Regions from separate parts of the Anaeromyxobacter sp. SG17 genome, predicted to be linked through region 2. Evidence: riboswitches for the same ligand, from Rfam matches in the RefSeq annotation. Region 2 holds a riboswitch; the other holds the start of a gene.
The links. Region 2 has a riboswitch for cobalamin ahead of MNY60_RS00105 (TonB-dependent siderophore receptor). Riboswitches for the same ligand answer to the same signal wherever they lie in the genome.
Positions count from the first base shown of each region.

Region 1: it holds a riboswitch for cobalamin, as region 2 does, so the genes downstream of both, MNY60_RS02185 (ribonucleoside triphosphate reductase) here and MNY60_RS00105 (TonB-dependent siderophore receptor) in region 2, are expected to answer to the same signal.

Region 1 covers NZ_JALCYX010000003.1:53,421-59,071, forward strand. The annotation lists gene MNY60_RS02175 (adenine nucleotide alpha hydrolase) at 1-222, opposite strand, end outside; gene MNY60_RS02180 (anaerobic ribonucleoside-triphosphate reductase activating protein) at 255-938, opposite strand; gene MNY60_RS02185 (ribonucleoside triphosphate reductase) at 935-3,043, opposite strand; cobalamin riboswitch at 3,170-3,375, opposite strand; gene MNY60_RS02190 (amino acid ABC transporter substrate-binding protein) at 3,558-4,346, shown strand; gene MNY60_RS02195 (amino acid ABC transporter permease) at 4,357-4,992, shown strand; gene MNY60_RS02200 (amino acid ABC transporter ATP-binding protein) at 5,001-5,651, shown strand, end outside.
Region 2 covers NZ_JALCYX010000001.1:15,310-20,960, reverse strand. The annotation lists gene MNY60_RS00110 (MXAN_6577-like cysteine-rich protein) at 1-993, opposite strand, end outside; gene MNY60_RS00105 (TonB-dependent siderophore receptor) at 990-2,957, opposite strand; cobalamin riboswitch at 3,037-3,215, opposite strand; gene MNY60_RS00100 (helix-hairpin-helix domain-containing protein) at 3,328-3,648, opposite strand; gene MNY60_RS00095 (hypothetical protein) at 3,645-3,905, opposite strand; gene MNY60_RS00090 (ABC transporter substrate-binding protein) at 4,056-4,865, opposite strand; gene MNY60_RS00085 (DUF3467 domain-containing protein) at 5,011-5,322, opposite strand; gene MNY60_RS00080 (carboxylesterase) at 5,424-5,651, shown strand, end outside.

The sequences.
Region 1 (5,651 bases), on a different contig from region 2:
CGGGAGGCCGAGCGCCTGCGACTGCGCGTCGAGGAGGGTCTCGCGGACCGCGTGCATCGCGACGCGCGAGAACTCGGCGGTCACGGTGGTCAGCAGGCCGACGATCTCGAGGTCTCCCCGGGCGCGCACGAGGTGCAGCGCCCAGGCGCTGTCCTTGCCGCTGCTCCACGAGACGATCGCCTTCGGGCGCGTCGGGGTCCTGCCTCCAGCGGGGATGGACATCGTCGGCTCCTCCCGGCGCTCCACGGCGCCCCTCATCTCACGGAGAGCGTCAGCCCGTGCGCCGCGGCCGCGTGCCCCGCCGCCGCGAGCAGTCGCTCGTCCGGGGGCGCGAGCCCGCATCCGTCGTCGAGGTGGCCGCCCGGGCGGAAGCGCTGGACCGCCCAGCGCTGCGCGCCGGCCGCGAACGCCGCCAGGGCGTCGAGCTCGCCGGCGTCGTGGACGGGGGAGGCGAGCGTCGTCCGCACCTCGTGCTCGATCCCCGCCGCCAGCGCGAGCTCGAGGCAGCGGCGAGCCCCGAAGGGCTGCTCGGCCGAGCCGGTCAGCCACTCCGCGGCCTGGGGCAGCGCCTTCAGATCGACGGCCAGGAAGTCGACGAGCCCCGCCGCGAGCAGCGCCGCGACCACCTCCGGCCGCGTTCCGTTCGTGTCGAGCTTCACCGCGAACCCGCGCGCCTTCACCCGCGCCAGGAACGGCGCCAGGCCCGCGTGCAGCGTGGGCTCGCCACCGGTCACGACGAGCCCGTCGAGCCGCCCGCGCCGCGCCTCCAGGAGCGCGAGCACCTCACCCTCCGGCACGGGTCGCGCCGCCGTGGCCGCGAGCAGCGACGGGTTGTGGCAGTAGCGGCAGGCGAGGTTGCAGCCCTGCGTGAAGACGACGGCGGCGAGCCTCCCGGGCCAGTCGACGAAGGAGCAGGGCCGCAGGGCCGCGATGATCAAGCGGGCACCTCGGCGGCGTCGCCCGGGCGGAGCGACAGGCGCCGCTCGAACTCGGCCTGCTTGCCCGCGTTCCACTGCTGCAGGGGGCGGAGGTACCCGACGATCCGCGAGTAGACCTCGGCGGCGGCGCCGCACCGCGGGCAGGTCGGGTGCTCACCGGCGAGGTACCCGTGCTCGCCGCACACGGAGAACGTCGGCGTGACGGTGAAGTACGGGAGCCGGTAGCGCTCGCACACGGTTCGCACGAACCGCTTCACGGTCGAGGGGTCGTCGATGGCCTCGCCGACGAAGACGTGCTGGACGGTCCCGCCCGTGTACCGCGCCTGGAAATCGTCCTGGTGATCGAGCACCGCGAAGACGTCGTCGCTCGCGTCCACCGGCAGCTGGGAGGAGTTCGTGTAGTACGGCGCGGCGCCCCGGACGGCCGCGTCCTCGTTCGCGCAGCGGATGCCCGGGTGGCGCGCCTTGTCGAGCCTGGCCAGCCGGTAGCTCGTCGCCTCGGCCGGCGTCGCCTCCAGGTTGAACCGGCTGCCCGTCTCCGCCTGGTACTGCTCGAGCCGAGCGCGCATGTGGTCGAGCACGCGGAGCCCGAAGGCGCGACCGGGCCCGCTCGCGAGCGTCGTGTCGAGCAGGTTGTCGGCGGCCTCCGCGAGCCCGACGAGGCCGATGGTGGAGAAGTGGTTGCGCCAGTACGAGCCGCTCCGGGCGCGGATGTGGCGCAGGTAGTGGCGGACGTACGGATAGAGGCCCTGCTCGGTGTAACGCTCCAGGATCTTCCGCTTGAGGACCAGGCTGTCGCGGGCGAGGTCCATGACCCGGTCCAGGCGAGCCATGAAGTCGGCCTCGTCGCGCGCGAGGTGGCCGAGGCGCGGCAGGTTCACGGTGACCACGCCGATGGACCCCGTGAGCGGGCTCGCGCCGAAGAGGCCGCCGCCGCGCCGCTCGAGCTCGCGCGTGTCGAGGCGGAGGCGGCAGCACATGCTGCGGGCGTCCTCCGGCGAGAGCTCCGAGTTCACGAAGTTCGCGAAGTACGGGAGGCCGTACCGGGCGGTGACCTCCCAGAGGCGATCGAGCCGGGGGTCCTCGTAGTCGAAGCCCGGCGTGACGTTGTAGGTGGGGATCGGGAACGTGAAGACGCGCCCCTTCGCGTCGCCGCCGGCCATGACGTCGAGGAAGGCGCGGTTGAACAGGTCCATCTCCGCCTGGAACTCGCCGTACGTGGCCGCCTGCCGCTCGCCCCCGAGGACGATCGCCTCGTCGCGGAGCAGCGCGGGGCACTCGAGGTCGAGGGTGACGTTCGTGAACGGCGTCTGGAACCCGACGCGCGTCGGCACGTTGAGGTTGAAGACGAACTCCTGGAGCGCCTGGCGCACCTCCTCGTAGCCGAGCCCGTCGTGCCGGATGAACGGCGCGAGGTAGGTGTCGAGGCTCGAGAACGCCTGCGCGCCCGCCGCCTCACCCTGGAGCGTGTAGAAGAAGTTCGCGATCTGGCCGAGGGCGGTGCGGAAGTGGCGCGCCGGCGCGCTCTCGGCCTTCCCGGGCGCCCCGCGGAACCCCTCGGTGAGGAGGTCGGCGAGATCCCAGCCGACGCAGTAGACGGCGAGGAGGTTCAGGTCGTGGAGGTGGAGGTCGCCCGAGCGATGGGCGTCCCGCACCTCGGGCGGATAGAGCCGCTCGAGCCAGTAGGTGGAGCTCACGTGGCTCGCGACGTAGTTGTTGAGGCCTTGCAGGCTGAACGCCATGTTGGCGTTCTCGGCCACCTGCCAGTCGGAGCGCTCCAGGTAGGCGTCGACGAGCGCCACGCTGGCCGTGTCGGAGATCTCGCGCAGCGCGCGGTGCTGCTCGCGGTAGACGGCGTATGCCCGCGCCGTGCGCCGGTAGGGGCTCGCGAGGAGCACCTCCTCGACGACGTCCTGGATCCGCTCCACCGACGGCCGGCCCTCGATCGTCGCGATCGCGATGGCGAGGACGCGCTGGCAGAGCCGCCTCGCCTCGGCCGCGTCGACCTCGCCGGTGACGGCCCCCGCCTTGGCGATGGCTCGCTGGATGCGCTCGGCGTCGAACGGGACCACCCGTCCGTCGCGCTTCTCGATGGTCTCGAACACGGGCCCTCCTCGTGGCGGCCTCGGGACACGGAGGAGGACCCGAGCACACGACGGCCCGTACGAGGGCAGTGCGCCGAGGACCCTCCGCCCTCCCACGAGGCGTGTCGGTCATGCCGCCGCCCGAGCATCCGGGCGACGGTCGCTGGCAGGTCTTCGGGCTCGCGAGCGCTCCGGGGCTTCCCGGACCCTACTGTCCGCCGCTTCCCAGCCGAACCGGCAAGTGCGTGTGGCGGAGGTCGTTCTCGCTTACCGCTGCGGGGCAGCCCCGGAATCTCACCGGGTTCCCTATTCGCTCGGAGCGAACCCCGAGCACCAGCGCGAGACCCAACCTATGGTGGTTCACGGCCACGGTCAACGGGATATGTTGTGCACGGCCGTTCATGCGCCGGGCCCCTCGCGAGGCGTCGATCCAGGAGATCGAGGCCCCTTGCCGACGCCCGCCTCGCGTGCGAAGTTCCGCTGCCCCCGAACAGGGCGCCCGCCGACGCCCCAGGCCCACGCGAAGGAATCGCCCATGAAGAAGACCCTGCTCGCCGCGCTCGCCCTCGTGGCGCTCCACGCCACCGCCCTCGCCGCCGACACCTCGCTCGAGGCGGTGAAGAAGAAGGGCACGCTCGTCCTCGGCCTCGACGACTCGTTCCCGCCGATGGGCTTCCGGAACGACGACAACCAGATCGTCGGCTACGACATCGACCTGGCGAAGGAGGTCGCGCGTCGGCTCGGCGTGAAGCTCGTCCCGCAGGCCATCGACTGGAACGCCAAGGAGCAGGAGCTCAACACCGGCAAGATCGACTGCATCTGGAACGGCTTCACGATCACCGACGAGCGCAAGAAGGCGATGAGCTTCACGAAGCCGTACCTGCGCAACGCCCAGGTGGTGGTGGTGAAGAAGGCCTCCGGCTACTCCACCCTCGCGAGCCTCAAGGGGAAGAAGGTCGGCCTCCAGGCCGGCTCCTCGGCCGCCGACGCCCTCGAGGGCGCCAAGGCCTTCCGCGCGTCGCTCGAGGAGGTGGTGGAGTTCAAGGACAACCTCACCGCCCTGATGGACCTCGAGGCCCGCGGCGTGGACGCGGTGGTGATGGACCTCATCGTCGCCGACGACAACATCAAGCGCTCGGGCAAGGCCTACGCCGTCCTGAAGGAGACGCTCGCCCCCGAGGTGTTCGGGGTGGGCTTCCGCAAGAACGATCTCGCCCTCCGGGACGCGGTGCAGGGCGCGCTCGAGAGCATGGCCAAGGACGGCACGCTCGCCAAGGTGACCACGAAGTGGTTCGGCTCCGACATCTCGGTCGTCGGGAAGTGAGCACCCGCGCATGGTGAAGCTGCTGGGGGCGATGCTCCAGGGATCGCTCGTCTCCCTGGAGATCTTCTTCCTGACGCTGGTCTTCGCGCTCCCTCTCGCCCTGCCGGTCGCGCTCGGCCGCATGTCGGCGAGCCGGCTCCTGCGCGTCCCGGTCAACCTCTACATCCTCGTGATGCGCGGGACGCCGCTCATCCTGCAGATCCTCTTCGTCTACTTCGCCCCCTACTATCTGTTCGAGGCCTCGTACGATCGGTTCACCGCCGTCATCGTGGCCTTCACCATCAACTACGCCGCCTACTTCGCCGAGATCTACCGCGGTGGCATCCAGTCGATCGCGAAGGGCCAGTACGAGGCCGCCAAGGTGCTCGGCTTCACGCGCGCCGACACCTTCTTCCGGATCGTCCTGCCCCAGGTGGTGAAGCGGATCCTGCCGGCCTCCGCCAACGAGGTCATCACGCTCGTGAAGGACACCGCCCTCGCCCAGACCATCGGCGTGGCCGAGCTCTTCCGGGTGGCGCAGAACGCCTCCGCGCGTCAGTTCTCCACCACGCCCATCTTCGTGGCGGGGGTGTTCTACTTCGTCATGAACTGGGCGGTCTCCGAGCTCTTCCTCCGCGCCGAGCGGAAGCTCGAGTACTACAGCTGAGCCGGGCCATGGACGTCGTCACCGTCGACCACCTCTCCAAGTCCTTCGGCGACCTCCGGGTCCTCACCGACATCTCCTTCTCGGTGCACCAGGGCGAGGTGCTCGCCATCATCGGGCCGTCGGGCTCGGGCAAGTCCACGCTGCTCCGCGCCGTCACCCACCTCGAGACCGCCAGCAGCGGCAGCATCTCCATCTGCGGCACGCGGATCCTCGACCGCGGCGTCTACGCCGACAAGGCCACGCTGCGCAGCGCGCTCCTCAAGCTCGGCCTCGTGTTCCAGGACTTCAACCTGTTCCCCCACTTCTCCGTGCTGCGCAACATCACCGAGGCGCAGGTGCGCGTGCTGGGGCGCGGGAAGGCCGCGGCGCGGGAGGTGGCGCTCGCGCTGCTCGAGAAGATGGGCCTCACCGGCAAGGCCGGCGCCTATCCCTGCGAGCTCTCGGGCGGTCAGAAGCAGCGCGTCTCCATCGCGCGCGCCCTCGCCCTCGATCCGCAGGTGCTCTTCTTCGACGAGCCGACGAGCGCCCTCGACCCCGAGCTGACGGGCGAGATCCTCAAGGTCATGCGCGCCCTGGCCGCCGAGAAGATGACGATGGTGGTCGTCACTCACGAGATGGGCTTCGCCCGCGAGGTGGCCGATCGCGCCATGCTGATGGAC
Region 2 (5,651 bases):
GCACTCGCGCCCGGCGGCGCAGGCGCCGCCCGCGCCGCAGGCGGGCGCGTCCGGCTTCGCGCACTCGGCGAGCCCGGAGAGATCGACCTTCGCGATCTGCTGGCCGACCGGGGCGGTCTGGTCGCCCGTGGGCCCGTTGCCGTACAGCGCGACGTACGCGGTCGTCCCGGCGACGGCGAGCCCGTGCGGGTTCGGTGCGTCGCCGGGCAGCACGATCTCGTCGAGCACCCCGCCCGCCGCGTCGAGGACCACGAGCGTGCCGACGCCGGAGTTCGCGGCGAGCACCGCGCCGGCGTAGGTCGTGACGTACTGCAGGTCGTTTCCGGGGAGCACGGTGAGGCTCGTCGGCAGGCTCGCGTCGATGGGCACGACGCCCACCCCGGCGGGGAAGCCGTTCGCGGTGTAGAGCACGTCCGCGCCCATCGCGAGCGCCGTGGGACCGCCGCGCGACAGGCGCGGGGCGCCGGCGGGGGCGAGATCGACCGTCACCGGCCGCACGTCCCCCGTCGCGTAGCAGGCGACGAACACCTCGGCGCGGCAGGCGCCGTCGCGGCACGCCTCCCCCGCGCCGCAGGCCTTGCCGCAGGCGCCGCAGTTCTGCCGATCCGTCGCGAGCTCCACGCACGACCGGCCGCACGCAGTGAACCCGCCGGGACACGCCGCGGTGCAGGCGGTGGCGTCCCCCTGCGTCGTGCAGAAGTCGGCCGCGCCGCAGGCCGTCTCGCACGCGCCGCAGTGCTGCGCGTCGCGGGCGAGATCGGTGCAGGCCCCGCCGCAGAGGGCGATGCCCGGCGCGCAGCCGCAGCTCCCGGCGCTGCACGCCTCGAGCGCGCCGCAGGTCGCTCCGCAGGCGCCGCAGTTCGAGGCATCGGTGAGGAGAGACACGCAGCGGCCGCCGCAGTCGACCTCGCCCGAGGGGCAGACGAGGTCCTTCTTGCAGCCGAGGGCGAACGCGAGGGCGAGCGCGACCGCGAGGGGGGAACGGAGGGTCATGGGGTCCTTTCACTGCGAGATGAGGTCCCGGCGCGGAGCGTGACCATCCACGTCCGGCCGGGGAGGGGGTTGCCGTAGCCGTCGAGGAGGGTCCGGTCGTCGCCGAGGTTCTCGACCTCGAGGTGGAGGGCCACGAGCGGCTGGCGAAGGATCCGCACGGAGGCGCCGGCGCCGAGGATCGTCTGGTCCGGGAGCCGGGCCTGGTTCCGGATGTCGAGGTACTGGTCGCGCACGTGCTCCACCTGCACGTGGGCGCCGAGGCGGCCGGGCGAGATCGCGGCCCGCGCGTAGACCCGGTGGCGCGGCCGGCGGGGCAGCGCGTTCCCGAGCACGTCGGCGCTGCCGCGCAGCACCTCGGTGGGGAGGAAGGTGTACGCGCCGGAGAGGGCGAGCCCGAGCGCGCGCCGCCAGGGCGAGGTCGCCGCCTCGGCCTCCACGCCCGCGACGAACGCGCGGCCGGTGTTGAACGGGCGGAACCGGCCGACGCTCGCCGGCTCGTACGTGATGATGTCGTCGTAGACGGTCGCGTGGCCGCCGATGGAGAGGAGCCCGAGCGCGCCGTCGTAGACGAGCCCCGCGTCCGCGCCGGCGCCCGTCTCCGGCCGCAGGTCGCGGTTCGGGGCGAGGAGTCCCTGCTCGAGGTAGAGCTCCGCGAAGCTCGGGACGCGGTAGGTCCGTCCGCCGCTCGCCCGGACCGCGAGGCCGCGGGCGAGCTCGAACGCGGCGCCGAGCTTGGCGGAGACGCCCGAGTATCCGCCGGTCCGCTCCGCCCGCACCGACGGACCGACGCGCAGCCGGCCACCGGCGAGGAGCAGGTCCTCCGCGAGCGCGCCGGCGAAGCCGGGCCGGCTCCGCGTCCCGCCGAGCGCGTCGCTCGAGTAGCCCTCCACCTCCGCGGAGGCGGCGGCGGTGAGGACGCCCGGACCGTGCGTGAGCCCCGCCTCGAGCTCGAGCCCGCCGGCGCCGCCGCGCTGACGCGTGGGGTCCGACCCCATCGCGGCGAGCCGCGTGTCGAGGAGGTCGCGGCGGCCGAACGCACGAGCGGCGAGCGTGAGGCGAGGGTGAACCGCGCGCGCGACGCGCAGCATCGCGAGCACCCGCCCGTCCTCCTCCCAGTCCGCGGGGGTCGGCTGGTAGGGCGAGCCGGGGAGCTCGCGCCGCCCGGCCGTGAGCTGCGCGAGGCCGTCGACCCGGAAGCCGCTCGCGACCCCGCCGAACTTGGCGAGGGCGCCGGCGCGCCGCGCGCCGTTGTTCCGGCGGGTCCGCTCCTCGAGGGGGCTCCCCGGCAGCGACGGCCGGTCGTCGAATGCGTAGGTGAAGTCGCCCTGGGTGTCCTCGCCGGTGGCCGCCGCGAAGAGCGAGAACGGCCCGACCTCCGCGACGGTGTCGGCGGAGATCGCGTAGGTGCCGAAGGCGCCGGTGGTCGCCTCGGCGGAGAGCTCGCCCTTCTCGCCCTGGCGCATCACGACGTTCACCGCGCCGCCGAGCGCGCCCGCGCCGAACTGCGCGCCCGCCGCGCCGCGCACCACCTCGATGCGCGAGATCCACTGGCGCGGGATGGTCGAGAGATCCACCCCGCCGCCAGCCGTGCCGAGCGGGAGCCCGTCGAGCAGCACCTTCACGCCGTCCGCGGCGACGCCCCGCACCGAGACGGTGGCGAGCTGGCCGAGCGTGCCGTAGCGGGTGACCGAGACGCCCGGGGCGGTGGCGAGGAGCTGCGCCACGTCCTTCGCCTCGCCCTCGAAGCGGCTCGCGGACACCACCGTCGCGGACGCGGTCGGATCCTTCTCGACCTCGGCGCGTGGCACCCGGACCTCGACCTCGGGGAGCCGCACCGGCGGCTCGCTCTCGGACGGCGGCGCGTCGGGGACGGTGCCGTCGGCGCGCGCACGCAGCGCGAGCCCGAGCGCCAGCGCGGCGATGAGGGCGCACGCGCGCCCCGATGAGCGGGAAGTCGAGCCCAAGTGTCGGGTCTCCTCCGGACCCGATGCATCTTTGCTCGCCGCGAACGGCGAGGCCGCGCACCATGCGCGACAGGCTCGGAGGGAGGTCTCCTGGCTCCCGGGTCGCGGAGGGACGCTCCGCTCGGTACCTCCACCTTCCCACCGCGATTGGGCTGCGGCAGTGGCGACTTCCGAGGCACCTTCACCCGGCTACAGTGGCGGGACCGCGCCGGACTTCGACCGGCTTCCCTGTTCCTCCGTGCCGCTGAATCGAAGCCACGAGTAGCGCCCGCCCGCGCCGGGTGTCAAGCAGGACCCCGCGGGGCGTCGCCGGGGCACCCGGCCGGAGAGTGCATGCGCCGGCCGGGTCCCCGAGCGAATCCGGGTGCCTTCACTTCCGTGCGGTCACCGCAGCGGTGCCGGACGGAGCGGAGCCCACGGCGACGTTCGCCTTCACCTTCGCGAGCCACGCGGGGCCGATCCCCTTCACGACGAGCACGTCCTCCGGCCGGCGGAACGGCTGGCGGGCCCGCTGAGCGACGATCGCCTGGGCGCGCTTCTCTCCGACGCCCGGCAGGCGCATGAGCTCGGCGACGCTCGCGCGGTTGAGGTCGATCCGCTCGCCCGGGCCGAGCGCTCTCTTCGCGGCGAGCGCGGGGCCCGCGAGGAGCAGCACCGCGGCGGCGACCGCGGCGAGGAGGGCCCGCCTCACGGCCGCACCTCGACGGTCTCGAGCCCCACGCGGCGCGGCGCTCCGTTCCCCGCGGGCCGCCCGTCCTCGCGCAGCTCGCGCACCTGGAGCTTGTTCGTCCCGAGGGGCAAGGCGTCGAGCAGGATCGCGATGCTGCCGTCCCTGTTCGTGAACGCGACGCCGATCTTCGGCCACCAGGTCCGCTCGCCGTTCGCGCTGTCGGGGATGGCGTAGACCGCGAGCTTGCGGGCGCCGCCCTTGTCGTTCGTGTCGCTCATCTCTCTCTCCGTTCCGTTCGAGCGCGCGGTCGTGCGCGCGAGCGGCAGGAGAGCAGCGCCTGTGCCGGTCCCAACCCCGCGGGATCCTTTGGACCGTCCACGGAACGGGGGTTCAGGCCCGGCCGCGGCGGCCGCGCGGCGGCCGCGCTCTCACGCGGCGGTCGCGTCGCGCAGCCACGCCGCCGTCTCGACGAACGACGGGCCGTCGTGGATGAGGTTCCGCCCGCGCTCGGTGGTGGACGCGAGCACGCGTGGCGCGAACGCCCGATCCCAGCCGCGCTCGCGCACGAGCGCCTCCGCGTCGATCGGGTGCTCGGGCTCCGAGAACACGATCACCCAGTCCGGCGCGAGGCCCGGCACCTCGTCGAGCTCCGGCGGGGCGTACGCGTCCGGCCGATCGCCGTGCACGGGCTCGAGCCCCGCGAGCCAGAGCAGGTCGTGCACGAACGCGCGCCCCCCGGGACGCCGCAGGTGGCGGCCGAACCACAGCTCCGCGTACGCGCGTGGCCGCGGGGAGGGAGCGGAGGCGACGAGCTCGGCGCACGCGCGCTCGAGCCGGTCGCAGAGAGAGCGCGCCTCGGCGAGCCGCCCGGTGAGCGCCCCGAGCGCGACGGTGTTCTCGAGGATGCCGAACCGGCTCTGCGGCACGGGCAGGAGCGCCACCGGGAGCCCCGCCGCCGCGAGCCGGCGCGCCAGCGGGAGCTGCACGCCGTCGGTCGCCACGACGAGCTCGGGGCGGACGGCGCGGATCGCCTCGGGGTCGCCGGAGACGTAGTCGGCGACCACGGGCGCGCCGAGGCCGGGCACGTAGCGCGCGCAGTAGGGCGTGACGCCCACCACCGCGTCGCCCGCGCCGAGCGCGAAGAGCGTCTCGGTGGCGGACGAGACCAGGGAGACGATGCGCCCGGGGCGCTCCGGCAGCTCGAACGTGGTGCCGAGGAGCGGGGAGGAGATCTTCATGGAACGCTCCGTGGAGGATCGCCGAGCGAGGCGAGCGCCGGGGCGTCGCCGCGTCCGGCGGCGCCGTGATGGGACGCGACGAGCAGGGGCGGCGACGCACGAACCCCGAGCGGGAGGGGGCGGGAGACGGCGTGGCTCGCCGGCGTCACGCCACCGCGCCTCCGTGGGGGAAGTGAGGCGTGTCGCCGAGGTCCAGCTCGCCGAAGCGCGCCTCGTACTTCGCGACGTTGTCCTGGATCGCGAGCATGAGCCGCTTCATGTGCTTGGGCGTCGTGATGATCCGCGAGCGGACGGTCGCCTTCGGCGCCTGCGGCTGGATGTAGATGAGGTCGAGGGTGAACTCGGTCTCGGTGTGGTTCACCATCGCCATGTTGACGAACACTCCGTTCGCCGTGACGGGGTCGATCTCGAGCTGGAGCTGGATCGCGTGCGGCGGGACGCCGGGCTTGTCGGACATGCCGCGGTGTTAGCATGCCGGCGCCGGGAGCGCTGCCTGGACGGGGCCGTCGCACCGGGAGCATTGAAACGTAGCCCGTCCAGGGGTAAGCGATCGTTCGGTTGGCACGCACGGGCATCGAGCACGGGAGGGAGTTCGAGCTGCGCGGCGGCCCGGACGCCGTCCTGCTCCTGCACGGGCTCACGGGCTCCACCTTCGAGATGCACGTCGTGGCGCGCCGCCTCGCCGACACCGGCATGCGCTGCCTCGCGCCGGTCATGGCGGGGCACGGCGGCGACCCCCGGGACCTGCTCGGCGTGCCGTGGTCGGAGTGGATCGCGAAGGCGCGC